DNA from 3 places in the Streptomyces sp. NPDC052052 genome. Region 3 is predicted to be linked to each of the others. Evidence: riboswitches for the same ligand, from Rfam matches in the RefSeq annotation. Region 3 holds a riboswitch; each other region holds the start of a gene.

The links. Region 3 has a riboswitch for cyclic di-AMP ahead of AB0L71_RS26935 (M23 family metallopeptidase). Riboswitches for the same ligand answer to the same signal wherever they lie in the genome.
Region 1: it holds a riboswitch for cyclic di-AMP, as region 3 does, so the genes downstream of both, AB0L71_RS17540 (NlpC/P60 family protein) here and AB0L71_RS26935 (M23 family metallopeptidase) in region 3, are expected to answer to the same signal.
Region 2: it holds a riboswitch for cyclic di-AMP, as region 3 does, so the genes downstream of both, AB0L71_RS07755 (M23 family metallopeptidase) here and AB0L71_RS26935 (M23 family metallopeptidase) in region 3, are expected to answer to the same signal.

Annotation. Positions count from the first base shown of each region.
Region 1 is NZ_JBFAWU010000013.1:68,309-74,673, reverse strand. Features, by position in the region: gene AB0L71_RS17555 (alpha/beta fold hydrolase) at 1-601, shown strand, start outside; gene AB0L71_RS17550 (M23 family metallopeptidase) at 805-2,340, shown strand; gene pcrA (DNA helicase PcrA) at 2,439-4,883, opposite strand; cyclic di-AMP (ydaO/yuaA leader) riboswitch at 5,114-5,278, shown strand; gene AB0L71_RS17540 (NlpC/P60 family protein) at 5,277-6,365, shown strand, end outside.
Region 2 is NZ_JBFAWU010000005.1:99,429-105,793, reverse strand. Features, by position in the region: gene AB0L71_RS07770 (GNAT family N-acetyltransferase) at 1-671, opposite strand, end outside; gene AB0L71_RS07765 (HPr family phosphocarrier protein) at 844-1,125, shown strand; gene AB0L71_RS07760 (GntR family transcriptional regulator) at 1,266-1,979, opposite strand; gene AB0L71_RS07755 (M23 family metallopeptidase) at 2,210-2,956, opposite strand; cyclic di-AMP (ydaO/yuaA leader) riboswitch at 2,970-3,136, opposite strand; gene AB0L71_RS07750 (pitrilysin family protein) at 3,560-4,942, opposite strand; gene AB0L71_RS07745 (pitrilysin family protein) at 4,969-6,351, opposite strand.
Region 3 is NZ_JBFAWU010000026.1:17,184-23,548, forward strand. Features, by position in the region: gene trmB (tRNA (guanosine(46)-N7)-methyltransferase TrmB) at 1-22, shown strand, start outside; gene AB0L71_RS26925 (PrsW family intramembrane metalloprotease) at 166-1,734, shown strand; gene AB0L71_RS26930 (aldo/keto reductase) at 1,820-2,764, opposite strand; gene AB0L71_RS26935 (M23 family metallopeptidase) at 3,002-4,195, opposite strand; cyclic di-AMP (ydaO/yuaA leader) riboswitch at 4,207-4,360, opposite strand; gene AB0L71_RS26940 (PP2C family protein-serine/threonine phosphatase) at 4,646-5,803, opposite strand; tRNA gene AB0L71_RS26945 (tRNA-Met) at 6,042-6,115, opposite strand; gene AB0L71_RS26950 (SPFH domain-containing protein) at 6,214-6,365, opposite strand, start outside.

The DNA.
Region 1 (6,365 bases), on a different contig from region 3:
CGTCGGACACGGCCTCGGCGGCCTGATCGCCCGGTACTACGCCCAGCGGCTGGGCGGCGACCAGCGGGTCCGCACCCTGGTCACGCTCGGCGCGCCGCACGGGGGCACGTCCGTCGCCCCGCCGGCCGGCGCCCACCCTCTCGTGTCCCAGATGCGCAGGGGCTCCGGGCCGATCGAGGAACTGCGCAGGCCGGCACCCGGCTGCCGCACCCGCTTCGTGAGCTTCTGGAGCGAGTTCGACCGGGTAATCGTCCCGGCCGAGGCGGCCTGCATCGATCACCCGGATCTCGACGCGCTGAACGTACATGTCAGCGAAATCGGCCATCTCGCGCTCCCAGTGCACCCGGCCGTCGTCGCCGCCGTCCGGCAGGCACTGGATTCCCGCGCATCAATGATCGAAGCCTCGGGCGGCACACTGCCCCCGAGCACCTCAGAAGCCCCGGCAGGAACCGCGAGAACCACAAGAACCGAGCAAACCGTGAGAGCCGCAGGAACCGAGCAAACCGCAGGCACCGCGACAACCGCAGGAACCACGGGCACCGGTCCGGTGACCCGATCACACCGGAGCAGCAGCACCCCACCTCATTCGCGGCCCCATTAAATAGAACGCATTTCGAACATAGAGCCAAGGCTGTGTGCACGGCCCGGCAAAAGACTGCCGATTGCCCGTTTCCTGAGCCGCCCCGGGGCTGCCGAAGATTGTCGACGTCGCGTACCGCCGGGTACAGTCGCGCCACTGCTCCCCTGGGATTCCCCACCGGATCCCGGACCGCAGATCCTGCTGCCGAGGCGAGAGAGAAGTTGGTGGACGACCAGCACCCCCACGCCGGGTATGCCGGATACGACGGCCAAACCACCGCCAGTCACCTCGGCGACCCGCTCTTCGGCTCCCTCCCCGGCAGCTACGACGGCATGTACGACAGCGGCTACGGTACGGGCCCGGTCGAGTACGGGGTTCCCTACGAATCCACTCACTGGGACACCGGCGCACACCCCACCACCTCGTACGACGCCTACGGCGGGTACCCCGCGCAGACCCAGCAGCCGTATCCCGCGGGCCCGACGTACGACACCACGGCCACCTGGACCCCTGCCGTCGACCACGGCACGGCGGCGGACACGATCACCGCCACCTTCGCCGACATTCCGGCACGGGGCGGCGCTCCGGACGCCACGGGTCAGTGGGACACCAGCGGCTGGTACCGGCCCGACCCGTGGGCGGCGTCCGCCTACGACTCCGGCGTCCACGACGCCACGGCCTGGAACATCGGCGCCACGCCCACCCACGAGCAGCAAGCACCGGAAGCGTACGCGGCGCACGAGGCGCACCAGCCGTACGGGCCCTATGACGATCAGAGCTCCTTCGACCCGTACGAGCCCCAGCACACCGCCGAGTTCAACCTCACGGAGCCGGAGACCGGGACCGCCCCGGAGACCGGGCCGGAGGCGGAGGCCGGAGCGGACTTCGGCCCCGGCAGTCACGACGGTCACAGCGGACACAGCGACGCCGACGGGCCGGAAGACGAAGCCGACGGCTACGACGACGACCTGAACGACCACGTGCCCGCCGCCCGGCGCCCCCTCAGCCGCCCCGTCACCCGCGCTCGGCGGCGTACGCCAGCGAAACGTTCCGCGCTCCTCACCGTCGCCGTTCCGTCCGCCTGCGTGATGAGCGTGGCCGGTATCGCCGCCGCCTCCGTCGCCGGGCTGGGCGGCGAGGACAAGAAGGACGACAGCACCACGATGGCGGCCGCCGATCCGGGTTCCGTCAAGTCGGTCGCCGCCAACAACAAGTTGGACACCCAGCTCGCCAACCTCAGCGCCGACGCCGAGAACTTCGCCGACCGCGCCAGCCGCACCCAGGAGCGCATCGACCTGCGCGAGCGGCAGGCCGCGGAGAAGAAGAAGCGGGAGGAAGAGGCCGCCCGCAAGGAGGCGTTGCGCCCCAAGTTCGTCATGCCGGTCAAGGACCACGGCCTCAGCGCGTACTTCGGCCAGGCGGGCGTCAACTGGATGTCCGTGCACACAGGCATCGACTTCCCCGTCTCGTACGGCACGCCCGTGATGGCCGCGACCGACGGCACCGTGCGCACCCAGTGGAACAGCGCCTACGGGAACATGGCCATCGTCACCATGGCCGACGGGACCGAGACCTGGTACTGCCACCTGAGCAGCACCAAGATCCGCTCCGGCGCGGTCAAGGCCGGTGACGTCATCGCGTACTCCGGCAACTCCGGCAACTCGACCGGCCCGCACATGCACTTCGAGGTACGGCCCGGCGGCGGCGCGGCGATAGACCCGCTCCCCTGGCTCCGCAGCCACAACGTCGACCCGACCTGAGCCGCTCCCGCCGCCCGGTCGTCCCGACCGACCGGGCCGGCCGGGACGAGTGACCGGGCCGTGTGTACAACCGGCCCGCCGGTCACTCGTCGGCCCGGCTACAGCTTCTCGACCGGCGCGTACCGCAGCAGCAGCTTCTTCGGCCGCTCGTCCCCGAAGTCGACGGTCGCCTTCGCCTGATCGCCGACGCCCTCGACCGCCGTCACCGTGCCGAGCCCGAACTGGTCGTGCGTGACCCGGTCCCCGACGGCCAGCGTGATCGTGGGCTTGTCCGACGTGCGCCGGGTCGCGAAGCCCGAGGGGCCGGAGCGCGAGCGCGACGAGGACAGCGACGAGGTGATCCCCGAGGTCGGTCCGGCCGGGGACACCATCGGCCCGGTCCGCTTCCACTCCAGGTGCTGGTCCGGGATCTCCTCCAGGAACCGCGAGGGCGGGTTGTACGAGGGCTGGCCCCAGGCGCTGCGCATCGCCGCCCGGGTCAGATAGAGGCGCTCGCGGGCCCGGGTGATGCCCACGTACGCGAGCCGCCGCTCCTCCTCGAGCTCCTTGACCTGGCCGAGCGCGCGCATGTGCGGGAAGACGCCGTCCTCCATGCCGGTCAGGAAGACCACCGGGAACTCGAGGCCCTTCGCGGTGTGCAGGGTCATCAGCGTGATGACGCCGGAGCCCTCCTCGTCCTCGTCCGGGATCTGGTCGGAGTCGGCGACGAGCGCGACCTTCTCCAGGAACTCGGCGAGCGTCCCCGCGCCCTCCTCGCCGGACTCGCCCCGCTCCTGCTCGAATTCGAGGGCGACGGCCGCGAGTTCCTGAAGGTTCTCGATCCGGGTCTCGTCCTGCGGGTCGGTGGACGCCTGGAGTTCGGCGAGGTAGCCGGTGCGCTCCAGCACCGCCTCCAGGACCACCGCGGGGCCCGCGCCGGACTCGACGATCGTGCCGAGCTCCTCCATCAGCGTGTTGAACCGCTTGACGGCGTTGGCCGACCGGGCGGCCATGCCGTACGCCTCGTCGACCCGGCGCAGCGCCTGCGGGAAGGTGATCTTCTCGCGCAGGGAGAGGGCGTCGATCATCGCCTCGGCGCGGTCCCCGATGCCGCGCTTGGGCACGTTCAGGATGCGGCGCAGCGGGACGCTGTCCTCGGGGTTGGCGAGGACCCGGAGGTAGGCCAGGACGTCCCGGACCTCCTTGCGCTCGTAGAAGCGCACACCGCCGACGACCTTGTAGGGCAGGCCGACGCGGATGAAGATCTCCTCGAAGACACGGGACTGCGCGTTCGTCCGGTAGAAGACCGCGACGTCACCGGCCCTGGCGTCGCCCGCGTCGGTCAGCCGGTCGATCTCGTCGGCGACGAACTGCGCCTCGTCGTGCTCGGTGTCGGCGACGTAGCCGGTGATCCGGGCGCCGGTGCCGGCGTTCGTCCAGAGGTTCTTGGGGCGGCGGCTCTCGTTGCGTTCGATGACCGCGTTGGCGGCGGACAGGATCGTCTGCGTGGAGCGGTAGTTCTGCTCCAGGAGGATCGTGGTCGCGTCCGGGTAGTCCTCCTCGAACTGGAGGATGTTGCGGATGGTCGCGCCGCGGAAGGCGTAGATCGACTGGTCCGCGTCGCCGACGACGCACAGTTCGGCGGGGGCGCCGTCCTCGCCGGCCGGGCCGACCAGTTCGCGTACGAGGGTGTACTGGGCGTGGTTGGTGTCCTGGTACTCGTCGACCAGGACGTGCCGGAAGCGGCGGCGGTAGTGCTCGGCGACATCGGGAAACGCCTGGAGCAGGTGGACCGTCGTCATGATGATGTCGTCGAAGTCCAGTGCGTTGGCCTCGCGCAGCCGGGACTGGTACATCGCGTAGGCCTGGGCGAGGGTCTTCTCGAACCCGTCCGCGGCCTGGCCGGCGAAGGTCTCCTCGTCGATCAGCTCGTTCTTCAGGCTGGAGACCTTGGCCGTGAAGGACTTCGGCGGGAACCGCTTGGGGTCGAGGTCGAGGTCACGGCAGACCAGGGCCATCAGCCGCTTGGAGTCGGCGGCGTCGTAGATGGAGAACGACGAGGTGAAGCCGAGCTTCTTCGACTCGCGGCGCAGGATGCGTACGCACGCGCTGTGGAAGGTCATGACCCACATGGCGTGGGCGCGCGGGCCGACGAGCTGTTCGACCCGCTCCTTCATCTCGCCCGCGGCCTTGTTGGTGAAGGTGATCGCCAGGATCTGGCCGGGGTGGACTCCGCGCTCGGCGAGGAGGTGGGCGATCCGGTGGGTCAGCACCCGGGTCTTGCCGGAGCCCGCCCCGGCGACGATGAGCAGCGGGGAACCCGCGTGGACCACCGCGGCGCGCTGCTCGTTGTTCAGCCCGTCGAGCAGTGCCGCGGGGTCGATCACCGGACGGTGCGCGCCGTCACGGTAGTACGCGTCCCTGGACGGCGGAGGCCCGTCGAACACGCCCGCGAAGAGGTCCTCCGGCACCTCTTCGGGTGCGGAGTCCTCGGGGGGCGGCGGAGGCTCCTCCTCCGTGTGCTGGAGGCCGGCCAGGAAGCTGTCGTCAAAGAGGCTGCTCATCGCTTGCCGAGTCTAGTGCCGCGACCGCACCTGGCGGCCGGGTACGCAAAGAGAGCGGTCGTCCACGCGGTGTGAGAGAAACCGGGCCCCGGCCCTCCCGCGCCACCTCGCTCCACCGAGGTCACGAAAACGTATCGGGCATATCGAACATCGACCTTCACAGCGGCCCCACGAGTTGGCTAGCGTGCTCGACCGGGCGGCCCGTACCCCCTGAGGCGAACCGCGCCGAACGGGTGCCCGCGCCGAATCCGGGCTGCCCTCGTGGGAGTTCGGAGCCGGGGACCCAGATGCAGCACCGGGGTGAATCGGTCCATATCCCCACGCGGACCGTAGGGCAGCCTTCCGTTCCGCCCGAACCCGACAGCTAACCCGGCAGGCGGTCCACGGAAGGAGATGCCGGTCTTGGCATCACACCGCAAACCGCGCACCCGGGTGCGCACCAGTACACCCGCCGTCGGCCTCACCACGGCCGCACTGGCGTCCGTGACCCTGCTCTCCTCGCAGAGCGCCATGGCCGCCCCCGCCCCGAAGCAGAGCATCGAGGACGTCCAGAAGAAGGTGGACGGCCTCTACCGGCAGGCGGGCACCGCGACCCAGCAGTACAACCAGGCGAAGGAGGCGTCCACCGCCCAGCGCGCCAAGGTCGACGCCCTGCTGGAGGACGTGGCGAAGCGCGCCGACAAGCTCAACGAGGCCCGCAGGACGCTCGGCGCCTACGCCGCCGCGCAGTACCGCGCCGGCGCCATCGCCCCGAACGCCACCTTCTTCCTGGCCGACGACCCGCAGTCGTACTTCGACCAGAACCAGCTGATGAACCGGATGACCGAACAGCAGCAGAAGGCCGTCTCGGACTTCCGCGCGGAGCAGGTCAAGGCCTCGAAGAAGCGCGCCGAAGCGGTACAGAGCCTGGAGACGCTGACCACGACGCAGGCCACGCTGCGCACCAGCAAGCAGAACGTCCAGCAGAAGCTGGGCGAGGCGCGTGCGCTGCTGTCGAAGCTCACCGCCGAGGAGAAGGAGCGGCTCGCGGCGCTGGAGCGCAAGAAGGAGGAGGAGGCCAGGCGCAAGGCGGAGGAACTCGCCAAGCAGCAGGCCGCCGCCAAGGCCGAGGCGGACCGCAAGGCGGCCGAGGCCGCGGAGGAGACGGAGACCGGCACCACGACCGGTTCGGACAGCAGCGCCACCACCAAGGCGGAGAAGGCCCTCGCCTTCGCCGCGGCCCAGATCGGCAAGCCGTACGTGTGGGGTGCGACGGGTCCGTCCTCGTACGACTGCTCCGGGCTCACCCAGGCGGCATGGAAGGCCGCGGGTGTCGACATCCCGCGCACCACCTGGGACCAGGTGGAGATAGGAACCCGGGTCGCGACCGCCGATCTCCAGCCGGGCGACCTCGTCTTCTTCTACGACGACATCAGCCACGTCGGCATCTACAAGGGCGACGGGATGATGATCCACGCGCCGAAGCCGGGGGCGAATGTGCGC
Region 2 (6,365 bases), on a different contig from region 3:
CCTGCGCCGATGACGGCAACGGATCCGGGGGCGAGCAGCCGTTGCACGGAGCGCGCCTCGGCTCGCTGCTCACGGGCGCGCTGCACGGCGAGGGACGCCTCGGTCGGTTCGAGGTCCAGGGTCAGGTGGACGGAACCGTCCTCGAAGCTGCGCTGCTGGGTATACCCGGCGTCCCGGAACACCTTGATCATCTTGTTGTTGGCGGGCAGCACCTCGGCCGCGAAGCGGCGGACGCCGCGCTCGCGGGCGACGGCGGCGATGTGTTCGAGCAGTGCCGATGCCACACCGCGGCCCTGGTGCGCGTCCTGGACCAGAAAGGCGACCTCGGCCTCGTCGGCGGGCGCCGAGGCGGGCATGCCCTGCTCGTCGATCCGGTCGTAGCGGACGGTCGCGATGAACTCGCCGCCCACCGTGGCCGCGAGCCCCACCCGGTCGACGTAGTCGTGATGGGTGAAGCGGTACACGTCCCGGTCGGACAGATGCGGATAAGGGGCGAAGAAGCGGTAGTACTTCGCCTCGTCGGAGACCTGCTCGTAGAAGCTGACCAACCGTTCGGCGTCGTCCGCGGTGATGGGTCTGATCCGGGCGGTACCGCCGTCACGGAGGACCACGTCCGCTTCCCAGTAGTCGGGGTAGACCTGATGCGGACTCTGCTCCGGCGAGGGCTGCATGTCCAAAGACTACGGCTCCGTCAGCGGTCGCGGCGGGCTTGGGGTCGGGGCAGTCTGGGGGAGCCGATCGACGGACCGGCACAGGTCACGGGTGCGTACGGCCTCGACCGGGGCATCACGTACCACATGAGAGACTGGTCTAGACAACCATTGATTCACGAAGGGCAGAACCATGGCTGAGCGCCGCGTCAACGTCGGTTGGGCCGAGGGCCTGCACGCCCGTCCCGCATCCATCTTCGTCCGGGCCGCCACGGCCTCCGGCATCCCCGTGACGGTCTCGAAGGCCGACGGAAACCCGGTGAACGCCGCCTCCATGCTCGCGGTCCTCGGTCTCGGCGCGCACGGCGGCGAGGAGATCATACTCGCGTCCGAGGCGGAGAACGCCGAAGCCGCCCTGGACCGCCTGGCCAAGCTGGTCGCCGAGGGGCTCGACGAGCTCCCGGAGACCGTCTGAGCCCTTCAGCGCGAGAAAGCCGCGACATCCCATGCGGAGTCGCGGCTTTTTGCTTTTCCGTTCCGGATCGGCCGAAGCGAATTCGAGCAGCCCAAAGAAAGCCCCGACGAAAGGGCGTCTCTTTGTATACGGCGTCATTGTTAATACCGAGCACGCGTGGTGTGTACTGCATGTTGCGAAGTTCTCACTCGATCCGTGCGTGAGGAATCGGGCCTGCGCCCCGGCCGGTCCGTGCGGCGCAGACGGTGCGCGCCCACGGCCCGTTCGGCGTGCTGCATGGCCAGCGCCCTGGCCCGTTCCGCGTCGCCCCGCACCACCGCGTCGACGATGGCTCCGTGCTCGGCCCAGGAATCCACCGGGCGGACCGGCTGCTCCACGGTGTACATCCACGTGGTCTTGTGCCTCAGCTGGGTGAGCAGCGCGATCAGGCCGGGGCTGCCGGACGCCTGCGCCAATGTCTCGTGGAACCAGCCACCCAGGGAGCGCAGATCCTCCCCCTCGCCCCGCCTGGCCCGCTCCTGCCCCAGCCTGACCAGGCCACGCAGCACCTTGAGATGCGCCTCGGTGCGCCGATGAGCGGCGCGTGCCGCACCCAGCGGCTCCAGCAGCATCCGGACCTCCAGGAGATCGGCGGCCTCCTGCTCCGTGGGCTCGGCGACGCAGGCGCCCGCATGCCTGCGGGTGACCACGAACCCTTCCGACTCCAGGGTGCGCAACGCTTCCCGCACCGGGACACGGGAGACCCCGTAACGACGCGCCAGTACCTCCTCGGTGAGCCGGCTGCCGCGTTCGAAGACACCGGAGACGATGTCGTCACGGATTGCCGTGCATACCGAATGCGCAGGAATGCGCATGTCCGAACCTCCCCCTTAATCCCCGCGCAACGCGGCCGACCGACGTCTGTCCTGCGACTCTATTGCAATGCGGCCGCATTTCCGATGCCGGGAAGAAATTCATGAATATCTTTTGGCCGCGGGGCAGGTCCTGGGACCCGTCGAGGACAGGTGCCAACAGCGGATACGACGAAGGCCCCGTCGTAGGGGGCCTTCGAAGGAGATACCGCGCAGGGCGCGCCGGCAGGAGGTCAGACGTTGACGCCGCGGGCACGCAGGTAGGCGATGGGGTTCAGGTCGGAGCCGTACGACGGCGTGGTGCGCGCCTCGAAGTGGAGGTGCGGTCCGGTGGAGTTGCCGGTCGAGCCGGAGAAGCCGATCCGCTGACCCGCACCGACGCGCTGGCCGACGAAGACGCCGATCGAGGAGAGGTGGCCGTACTGCGTGTACGTGCCGTCCGTCATCCGGAGCACGATGTTGTTGCCGTACGCGCCGCCCCAGCCGGCCTCGACGACCGTGCCGGCACCGACGGCGACGACGGAGCTGCCGTAGGCGGCGTGGAAGTCGATGCCGGAGTGCCTGCCGGAGGACCAGAGCGCGCCACCGGTCCGGTATCCGGTGGTGACGTACGAACCGGCGACCGGGAGCCGGAAGGCGTTCAGGCGGGCGCGCTCGGCGGACCGGGCAGCGCGGGCCTTCTCGGCTCGCGCCTGGGCCGCACGCTTCGCATCCGCCTCGGCCTTCTTCTTCGCCTCGGCGTCGGCCTGGCGCTGCTGCGCGTCGGCCTGGGCCTCGATCTGCTCGGCGAGGGTGCTGTCGACGGCCAGGACCTGGCTCAGACCGGTCTCAGCGGCGGAGGAGTCCGCAGCGAGAGCCGGAGCGGCCGTACCGCCGAGGACGCCGGTGGTGGCCAGGGCCGCGATTCCGACGACCCTCGCGCTCCTGCTCGTCAGTCGGCTCGGGGCACGGTGCTTCCCGGTGGCACGGGTGAACGCCATTGAAGCGGCTGGTCCTTTCCCTCCTTCTCGCCTACCGGGTTAGCTGACGGGTTCGGAGCAGGAAGGTCTCCTACGGACGCCACGGCCTCACCGAGGCCCGGCATCCGATTCACCCCAGGGACTGCATGGGTCCCCGGCTCCCCAGGCTCGCGCCTGACGGGGACTCGGCGATGACTGCCCGGTACGTCACGGATGCGGCATACGAGTGACGGACAGCCGGGCCGACGCTAAGGGCGGCCACTTTCGTTCACCAAACGGACACGCCGCTTTGTAGCGCACGCCACAGGGCAGACAGTCATCCTCCCCATCAAAACGGACATGCGGAAGATCCCTACGCGTCGCCTGCCGCAGGGGTCTTCCTCGTGCCTCGCCAGGTCCGTGCGCCGGGTCCGTGCGTGACGGGTCGAGGCACCGGTCGACCGACCGCCACGGTGGGGGCGCCCGTGTCCGGCCGTTGACCGGCCGGGCGTGGCGGTCGACCGACGAACCGTCACCCGCGGCCGGCCGTCGCTGGCAGCTGCGCGGTCGGCCGGCCGTCACCCGCCACGGGCCGACCGGTGGTCCGGACCGGGCGGGTGCGATCACGACCAGGGGATCCGCCCGTCAGCCGGTGACCACCGACACCTCTCCGATGCCCAGGGCCCGGACCCGCTCCTCGATCTGTGCCGCGTCACCGACGAGGATCGTGACCAGCCGGTCGACCGGGAAGGCGTTGACCACCGCCGCGGTCGCCTCGACCGTGCCGGTCTCCGCGAGCCGGGCGTACAAGTGCGCCTGGTAGTCGTCCGGGAGGTGCTGCTGGACCTGGTCGGCGAGGGTTCCCGCGACCGATGCCGCCGTCTCGAACTTCAGCGGTGCGACCCCCACGAGGTTCTGCACGGCGATCTCGCGCTCCTCATCGGTCAGCCCCTCGGCCGCCAGGGTCCGCAGGACCGTCCACAGGTCCTCCAGCGCCGGTCCCGTGGACTCCGTGTCCACCGATCCGCTGATGGCGAGCATCGAGGCTCCGGTGGCCCCCGAGGCGGAGTCCGGGGCCGACGAGCGCAGCACCTGGGCGAAGGCCCGTACGCCGTAGGTATAGCCCTTCTCCTCGCGCAGCACCCGGTCCAGCCGGGAGGTGAGCGTTCCGCCCAGGCAGTACGTGCCCAGCACCTGGGCCGGCCACACGCTGTCGTGGCGGTCGGCGCCGATCCGGCCGATCAGCAGTTGCGTCTGCACCGCGCCCGGACGGTCGACGATGACCACCCGGCCGGTGTCGTCGGCGGTGATCGGCGGGGCGGGACGGGGTTCCGCGGAGTCTCCCGACCATTCGCCGAGGGTGTCGGCGAGCAGGGCGTCCAGGTCGATGCCGGTGAAATCACCCACGACCACGGCGGTGGCCGTGGAGGGCCGGACGTGGGCGTCGAAGAAGGCACGCACGGCCGCCGAGTCGATCCGCTCCACCGTCTCCTCGGTGCCCTGCCGGGGACGCGACATCCGCGCCGCGGCCGGGAAGAGCTCCTTGGAGAGCTGCTTGGCGGCGCGCCGGGCCGGGTTGGCCAGCTCGTGCGGGATCTCGTCGAGCCTGTTGTGCACCAGGCGTTCGATCTCGCTCTCGTCGAAGGCGGGCGCCCGCAGCGCCTCGGCGACCAGAGCGAGCGCCTTGGCCAGCCGGGAGGCCGGGACCTCCAGGGAGACCCGGATGCCCGGGTGGTCCGCGTGTGCGTCGAGAGTGGCGCCGCAGCGCTCCAGCTCGGCGGCGAACTCTTCGGCGGTGTGCTTGTCGGTGCCTTCGGACAGGGCCCGGGACATGATCGTGGCCACGCCGTCGAGCCCCTCGGGCTCGGCGTCCAGCGGGGCGTCGAGGAAGATCTCGACAGCGACGACCTGCTGGCCGGGCCGGTGGCAGCGCAGCACCGTGAGGCCGTTGGGCAGGGACCCGCGCTCGGGCGCGGGAAAGTCCCAGGGGCGGGCGACGCCGGGGGCCGGCTGCGGGTGGTACTGCATGGAAACTCCAGTCGCGGCAGCGTCGGTCACTGGTCCGCCCCTTCGTGCGTGTCGGTGTCGTCGGCGTCGGTCTCGTCGGTGTCCGCTTCGTCCGCGGGCTCGGCCGACTCGACCGGCTCGTAGACCAGCACCGCCCGGTTGTCGGGGCGCAGCTGGGCCTTGGCGACCGCCTGGACCTCCTCCGCGGTGACGTCGAGCACCCGCTGGACGGCGGTCAGGGCAAGCTGCGGGTCGCCGAAGAGCACGGCGTACCGGCAGAGTTCGTCCGCGCGTCCCGCGACCGTACCCAACCGGTCCAGCCACTCACGCTCCAACTGGGCCTGCGCACGCTCCATTTCCTCGGGCGTGGGGCCCTCGGCGGCGAACCGGGCAAGCTCCTCGTCGACCGCGGCCTCGATCTGCGGCACCTCGACGCCGCCGGACGTCTTCACGTCCAGCCAGCCGAGCGAGGGAGCGCCCGCCAGTCGCAGCAGCCCGAACCCGGCCGCCACGGCCGTACGGTCACGGCGGACCAGGCGGTTGTGCAGCCGCGAGGACTCGCCTCCACCGAGCACGGTCAGCGCGAGATCCGCCGCGTCGCACGCGCGGGTGCCGTCGTGCGGCAGCCGGTAGGCGGCCATGAGCGCCCGCGCCGGAACCTCCTCGCGCACCTCTTCGCGCAGCTGCTCGCCGATGGTCTCGGGGAGCGTGCCGTCGCGCGGCGGCTGCTTGCCGTCGTGGGACGGGATGGAACCGAAGTACTTCTCGATCCAGGCGAGGGTCTCTACGGGGTCGATGTCGCCGACGACCGAGAGCACAGCGTTGTTGGGGGCGTAGTAGGTCCGGAAGAAGGCGCGGGCGTCCTCGAGGGTCGCGGCGTCCAGGTCCGCCATCGAGCCGATCGGTGTGTGGTGGTACGGGTGGCCCTCGGGGTAGGCCAGTGCCGTCAGCTTCTCGAACGCCGTGCCGTAGGGGACGTTGTCGTAGCGCTGACGACGCTCGTTCTTGACGACGTCGCGCTGGTTCTCCATCGACTCCTCGTCGAGCGCGGCGAGCAGCGAGCCCATCCGGTCGGCCTCGAGCCAGAGAGCCAGCTCCAGCTGGTGGGCGGGCATCGTCTCGAAGTAGTTGGTGCGCTCGAAGCTGGTGGTGCCGTTGAGCGAACCACCGGCGCCCTGGACCAGCTCGAAGTGTCCGTTCCCCTTGACCTGGCCGGAGCCCTGGAACATCAGGTGCTCGAAGAGGTGAGCCAGTCCGGTGCGTCCCTCGACCTCGTGACGCGAGCCGACGTCGTACCAGAGGCAGACCGCGGCAACCGGGGTCAGATGGTCCTCGGAGAGCACCACGCGCAGGCCATTGGCCAGACGGTGCTCGGTCGCTGTCAAGCCGCCGGAGCCGGCCTGGGCTGTGGCCGTGTGACCCATGGGCATGTACGTCCCTTCGA
Region 3 (6,365 bases):
TCTGCTCTTCGCCCGCCGCTGAGTCCTGCTGCTGAGCCCCGCTGCTGAGCCCCGCCGCTCAGCCCCGCCGCTCACCCGGTCGCCGGGCACAAAGCCCGGTGCCGGGGGCGTAGGTCACTCGTCCCATGGCCGACTGTCGGTCCTGCTCGCTAGGGTCATCGGGTGGTGTCCGACGGGTCTCTCCAGCAACGACAGTCGCAACCGGTCGTCCCGCTTCTCGATGAGCAGCGGGTCGGCGAGATCCTGGCTGCCGTACCGGAGCGCAGGCTCTGGCGCTACCGGCCCCGCCGCGTCGGCATGGTCTGGCGGAGCAAGGCATTCCGGATCTCGGCCGTGTGCACCGTGCTCGCGCTGTGCGCTCTGGCGATCCTGGCCCTGGTCCGCGATCAGACGGGCACCGAGGGCTTTCTCGTCGGGCTGGGTCTCGCCGTCCTGCCCGTACCGCTCCTGATGGCGGCGTTCCGGTGGCTGGACCGGGTCGAACCAGCGCCCTGGCGCAATCTGCTGTTCTCCTTCGCCTGGGGCGCGTTCGCGGCCGCCCTGGTGGCAATCATCGCCAATTCATTCGCAACCCACTGGATAGCCACAGCCACCGCAGACCCCGCGGATGCCGACACCCTCGGTGCCACGCTCATCGCCCCGGTCGTCGAGGAGAGCGCCAAGGCCGCGGCCGTCCTGCTGATCTTTCTGTTCCGAAAACGCGAGTTCCACGGGATCGTCGACGGCATCGTCGTCGCGGGCTTCGCCGCGAGCGGCTTCGCCTTCACCGAGAACATCCTCTACCTGGGCAGTGCCTTCGGCGAGGACCAGCGGACAGGCCTCTCGGGCGCTGTCGCGGTGACCGCCGCGACGTTCTTCGTACGGGCGGTGATGTCCCCGTTCGCACACCCACTCTTCACGGTGCTCACCGGAATCGGGTTCGGGCTGGCCGCGGCCAGTGCACGGCGCCACCGGATCCGGCGTATCGCGCTGCCCCTGCTGGGGCTCGTCCTCGCCATGGGCATGCACTCCCTGTGGAACGGGTCGGCCGCATTCGGCCCGTACAGCTTCTACGCCGTGTACGGACTCTTCATGGTCCCGGTCTTCTCCCTCGTGACCTGGCTGGCGATCTGGTCGCGCCGACGGGAGCTGCGCACCCTCGCGGCCGAGCTGCCCGCCTACGCGGCGGCCGGCTGGCTGGCCCCCGCCGAGCCGCTGGCCCTCTCCTCGATGCGGGCCCGCGGCATGGCACGCGAGGCGGCACGCCGCCGCCACGCCCTCGCGGCACGCGGAGGCTGGGTCGGCCCGTACGCCACCGGACCCGTGCCCGCGTACGGACCGGGGTACGCGCCGGCGTACGCCTCGCCCCGGCGCGGGCCGGCGGCCCAGGTCGCAGCGCATGCCAAGGCGCAGGCCGAGGCCCATGGCAGAGCTGCCGCCCGTGCCGTCGCCGAGTACGAATCGTTCGCGACCTCACTGGCCTCACTGCGCCGGCAGGCCCGCCTCGGGACGGCAGGCCCGGACTTCGCCGAGCGTGAGCTGGAGTTGTTGCACCACCTCTGGCAGCGCAGGGACGTGGCCTCGCCCGCCCTGACGTATGCCGCTCAGGCGACGGGTCTGCTGCGCCCGCCCCACGGACCGGCCGCCCCGTACGCGTCCCCGCACCCGTTCCCGCAGCACACGCCGTACGGCGGCTACGGCGGCTACGGCCACAACCCCTACCTGGACCCGCGCCGGCCTCCACCACCGCAGTAAGGCCCCACGGCCGCGCCCAGAAGCGCCCGGGCCCCGGAGCATGCGGGGCCCGGGCGCGACCGGCGCGCGGTCCGGGGCGTCACTGTCAGGCGGATGCCTCGGTGAGGTCGGCCAGGTCCTGCTCGGTCAGCGCGAGGTCGGCGACCGCCACCAGTGCGGGCAGCTGCTCGACCGTACGGGCCGAGGCGATCGGCGCGGCGACGGTCGGCCGGGACGCGAGCCAGGCGAGCGCGACGGTCGCGACCTCCGCGTCGTGTTCCTGGGCGATCCTGTCGAGCGCGGTCAGCACCTTCTGCCCCCGCTCCGACTCCAGGTACTGACCGGCCTTCTCGGCCCGCGCGCTCTCCACCGGGACGCCCGGACGGTACTTGCCGGTGAGGAAGCCGGAGGCCAGGGCGTAGTACGGGACGGCGGCGAGCCCGGCCCGGGCGGCCGTGTCCTGGAGCTCGCCCTCGTATGTGTCACGGGAGACCAGGTTGTACTGCGGCTGCAGGGCGACATAACGGGCCAGCCCCTCGCGCTCCGAGAAGTCCAGGGACTCCTGGAGCCGTGCGGGGCTGATGTTGGAGGCGCCGATCTCCCTGACCTTGCCCTCCTTCACCAAGTGGTCGAGGGCGGTGATGATCTCCTCCACCGGCACGGTCTCGTCGTCGAAGTGCGTGTAGTACAGGTCGATGTGATCGGTGCCGAGCCGGCGCAGCGACTCCTCGGCCGCGGCCTTGATGTTCGCGGCGGAGAGCCCCCGGTACGAGGGGTGGGCGCCGACCTTGGTGGCGACGACGATGTCGGAACGGTTGGACCGTGCCGCGAGCCACTTGCCGATGACGGTCTCCGACTCGCCGCCCGCATTGCCCGGGACCCAGGCGGAGTACGCGTCGGCACTGTCGATGAAGTTGCCGCCCGCCGCGGCATAGGCGTCCAGAACGGCGAAGGACTGCGTCTCGTCGGCTGTCCAGCCGAAGACGTTGCCGCCGAGGGCAAGGGGGAAGACCCGGAGGTCGGAGGGGCCCAGCTCACGAAGAGAAGTCATGTGTGGATCAACGGATTCCAGCAGTTCGGCTATTCCGGCGGACCGGCCCCGACAGCCGCTTCCGGACAGCCCGTTCCGCCGGGTCCGGACGGCCGTTCCGACCGGCGGGACGGCGACGGACCGGCGGGACGGCGACGGACCGGCGGCCCTGACGTCGGGGGGTGAGCGTCAGGGCCGCCGGGGTTCGGCAGCCGGTGAACCGGCTCGGTTCACACCGGCGGGGAAGCGGCCGGTGGATCAGGGGGTGAGGCCCTTGTCGCGCAGCCAGGCCATCGGGTCGATGCCCGTGCCGTCGGAGGTGTGGACCTCCAGGTGGAGGTGCGGGCCGGTCACATTGCCGGTCGCGCCGACCCGGCCGATGGTGTCACCGGTGGTGACCTTCTGGCCGACGCTGACGCCGATCGAGGACTGGTGGCAGAACCACAGCTCCGTACCGTCCTCGAGCTCCAGCACCGTGCGGTAGCCGTACGAACCGGACCAGCCGGCCGAGGTGATGGTGCCGGTGTGCACGGCCTTGATCGGGGTGCCGGTCGGCGCCGCGAAGTCGAGGCCGGTGTGGTAGCCCGAGGACCACATCGAGCCGGCCTGACCGAACGTCGAGGTGACCGTGTACGAGGAGGTCGGGAGGGCGTAGCTGGCGGCGAGCTTGGCGAGTCGCAGTGCCTCGGCCTTCGCCCTGGCCTCCTCCTCCGCCTTCTTCTTCTCGGCGGCGGCCTTGGCCTCGGCCTCGTCCTGCTGCTTCTTGGCCTCGGCGGCGGCCTTCTCCGCGGCGGCCTTCTCCTGAGCCGCCCTGGCCTCGGCATCGGCGGCGTCCTGCTGCTGCTCGGCCTGCTGGAGGATGCGGGCACGGAGCGCCTCGCCCGCGTCCGTCGCCCCCTGCTCGGCCTCGGCCGTGGTGATGCCGGCGGTGGTGAGCGGAGCGGCGGCTTCGACGGCGGCCTGGTCGGCCTCGGAGTCGCTGGAGAACAGGGCGCCGACCCCGGGGAGGGACTTGACCTCGGGGAGGTTGTCCGAGATGGAGTCGGGAAGGGAGATGGAGACCGGCGGCTTGCTCTGTGCGCTGGCCATGCCGCCCGCGCCGACCGCCGCTATGACACCGACGCCGAGCACCGTGGAGCTACGGGCAAGTGCGTTGCGCTGCTTGGCCACCCGGTGCTTGCCGCGCACGGGACGGACGGACTCCTCGGTGGGGTTCCACTCGTCCCAGCTCCCGGCGGGTTCCCTGCCGTCGTCCGCACGGGCTTCGCCACCGAACTCACCGACGAAGCCGGCACCCGGTTCGGTGCCGTGGTCGGCGCCGAACTCCGTTCCCGTCCCGAGGGTTTGGTGTCCGTAACCGAATTCTGATCCGCCGCCAGTGACGCCGAGGCCGGTGCCGAACTCGGAGTCGAACCGTGAAGGGGCCTCGGGGGCAGGCTTGTTGGACGCCACGTGGGCGCACTCCTTTCCTTCCTTCTCGCCTACCGGGTTAGCTGACGGGTTCGGAGCAGGAAGGTCTCCTACGGGCCTCTCTCGCCTCTCACGAGACATGGATGCCCGATTCACCCCATATGGATGGTTCCCCGGTTCCCTTGCGGAATTCGGCGCTCGCGCACGGTGCCGCCACTGACGACGGCTGGGACGACCGCGCTGCGTTATCGAACGTTAATAGACGCGGGGGCTCGATTCCAAGCCGTTCCCCTGGATCGCTCACCTCTTTGGCCTGGCCTTTACCGGACAAAACCGTTCGGAGTCGGACGACCTGATCGGCCCTTAGGCGTCGACGACTTTCTGACGTTGCATCATATGTTATGCGGAGCGGCGCCTTTTGATTACGCACGGTTTCCTTCGGGTCCGGAGCCGCACCGCCCCACCGGGTCCGGCGCACCGTCGCCCCACCCGTCACGTCCCGTCCGGGCCCACGATGCTCACGGTCCTCCGCCGGTCCGGCTGCCCCTCGGCGGGACGTGCGACCGCGAGCAGCGCCATGTCGTCGGTCGTCTCGCCCCCCGTGTGGCGCCGCACGTCATCGATCAGCGCGGACAGCAGCTCCTCCGGCCCGGGAAAGATCCGCCCGCGCAGCCGGGCCGCCGGATCGTAGAAGACGCCGTCGGCATCCCGCGCCTCGGAGAGACCATCGGTGTAGAACAGCAGGGTCGCCCCGGCCGGCAGGTCCCACTCGTCGGCCCGGTCGGGCCACGCTCCCAGCCCCATCCCGAGCGGCAGCGCGGGCACCGTCGGCCCGAGCACCTCCACCACCCCGTCCGGGTGCAGCAGGATCGGCTCGGGGTGACCGCGGTTGACGATCCGGACCCGGGACGCACCGGACGGGATCTCGGCCAGTACGGCGGTGGTGAAGCCCTCGACCGCTTCCAGACCGCTCCGCCGCGACTCCTCCCGCGCCAGCGCCCGCTCCAGTCGCTGCGCCACACCCTCCAGCGAACGCTCCGGCTCGGCCGCCTCCCGGAACGCCCCGATGACCACCGCCACCGACTCGACCGCTTCGAGCCCCTTCCCCCGTACGTCCCCGACCACCAGCCGCACCCCGTGCGGGGTCTCCGTCACGGCGAACAGGTCTCCGCCCACGAACTCGTCCGCCTGCGCCGCCTCGTACCGCGCCGCCACCTGGAGCCCGCCGATCCGGTCGGACGGCTTCGGCAGCACCGCGCGCATGGCGGTCTCCGCGACGACCCGTGCGGAGGCCAGCTGCTCGTTGCTGCGCCGTACCACCGTGTTGATCACGACCGCGAGGGCCGAGACGGTGGCCACGGTGAGCAGCTCACTGAGCGGCACGACCAACGGCAACGTGTTGGTGATCAGCCGCAGCACGATCACGGCCAGCACCGAGGCGGCACCGGTGCCCATGGTGCTGCGCAGCGAGAAGAAGGGCGCCGCGATCAAGGGCGCCGCGACGAACAGCGGAATGGCGGTGAACGCCTGCGGAGTGAGGACGTCGAACAGCACTCCGCCGACGATCATCAGCGCGGGCAGCATGCGGACGAAACGCCGGGTACGGGCGGCTTCGTACTCGCCGTGTCCGCCGCGCCGCTCCAGCCGCATCCCCACCTGTGCTCTCCTGCCCGGTACGCGCGAGGTACCGCGCCCCACCCCAGGCTCGCCCGAACGGGCCCGCACGGCGACTCCTCATCGCCCAATGGGGGCAGCCCGTGGCACAGCTCACACACCCGCCCGGCCTGCTCCCCCATCGGGCACCGGCCGGTCGTCCCGGGCCGCCGAATCCGAGGCGGACATGATTCAGGCCCGGCACGCTGTCTGCGTGCCGGGCCTGAATCTTCAGTAGCGGGGACAGGATTTGAACCTGCGACCTCTGGGTTATGAGCCCAGCGAGCTACCGAGCTGCTCCACCCCGCGTCGGTGAATACAACTGTACGGCATGTCCGACGCACTCGTGACCACTGGGGACATCACGGCCGCGCGCGCCCGGGAACGGCCCGCCCCGCTCCGCCCCCTCAGTTCGACTCGGTGATCCGTGCCGCGGCCTTCCCGTCGAACGCCGCCGGCTTCATCGCACTCGCGCCGTGCTGCAGGGACTGGAGGATCGCCAGCCCCTGGCCGACCACGCCCGCCGCCATCTCGTTGACACCACTGGTGCCGTTGAGAA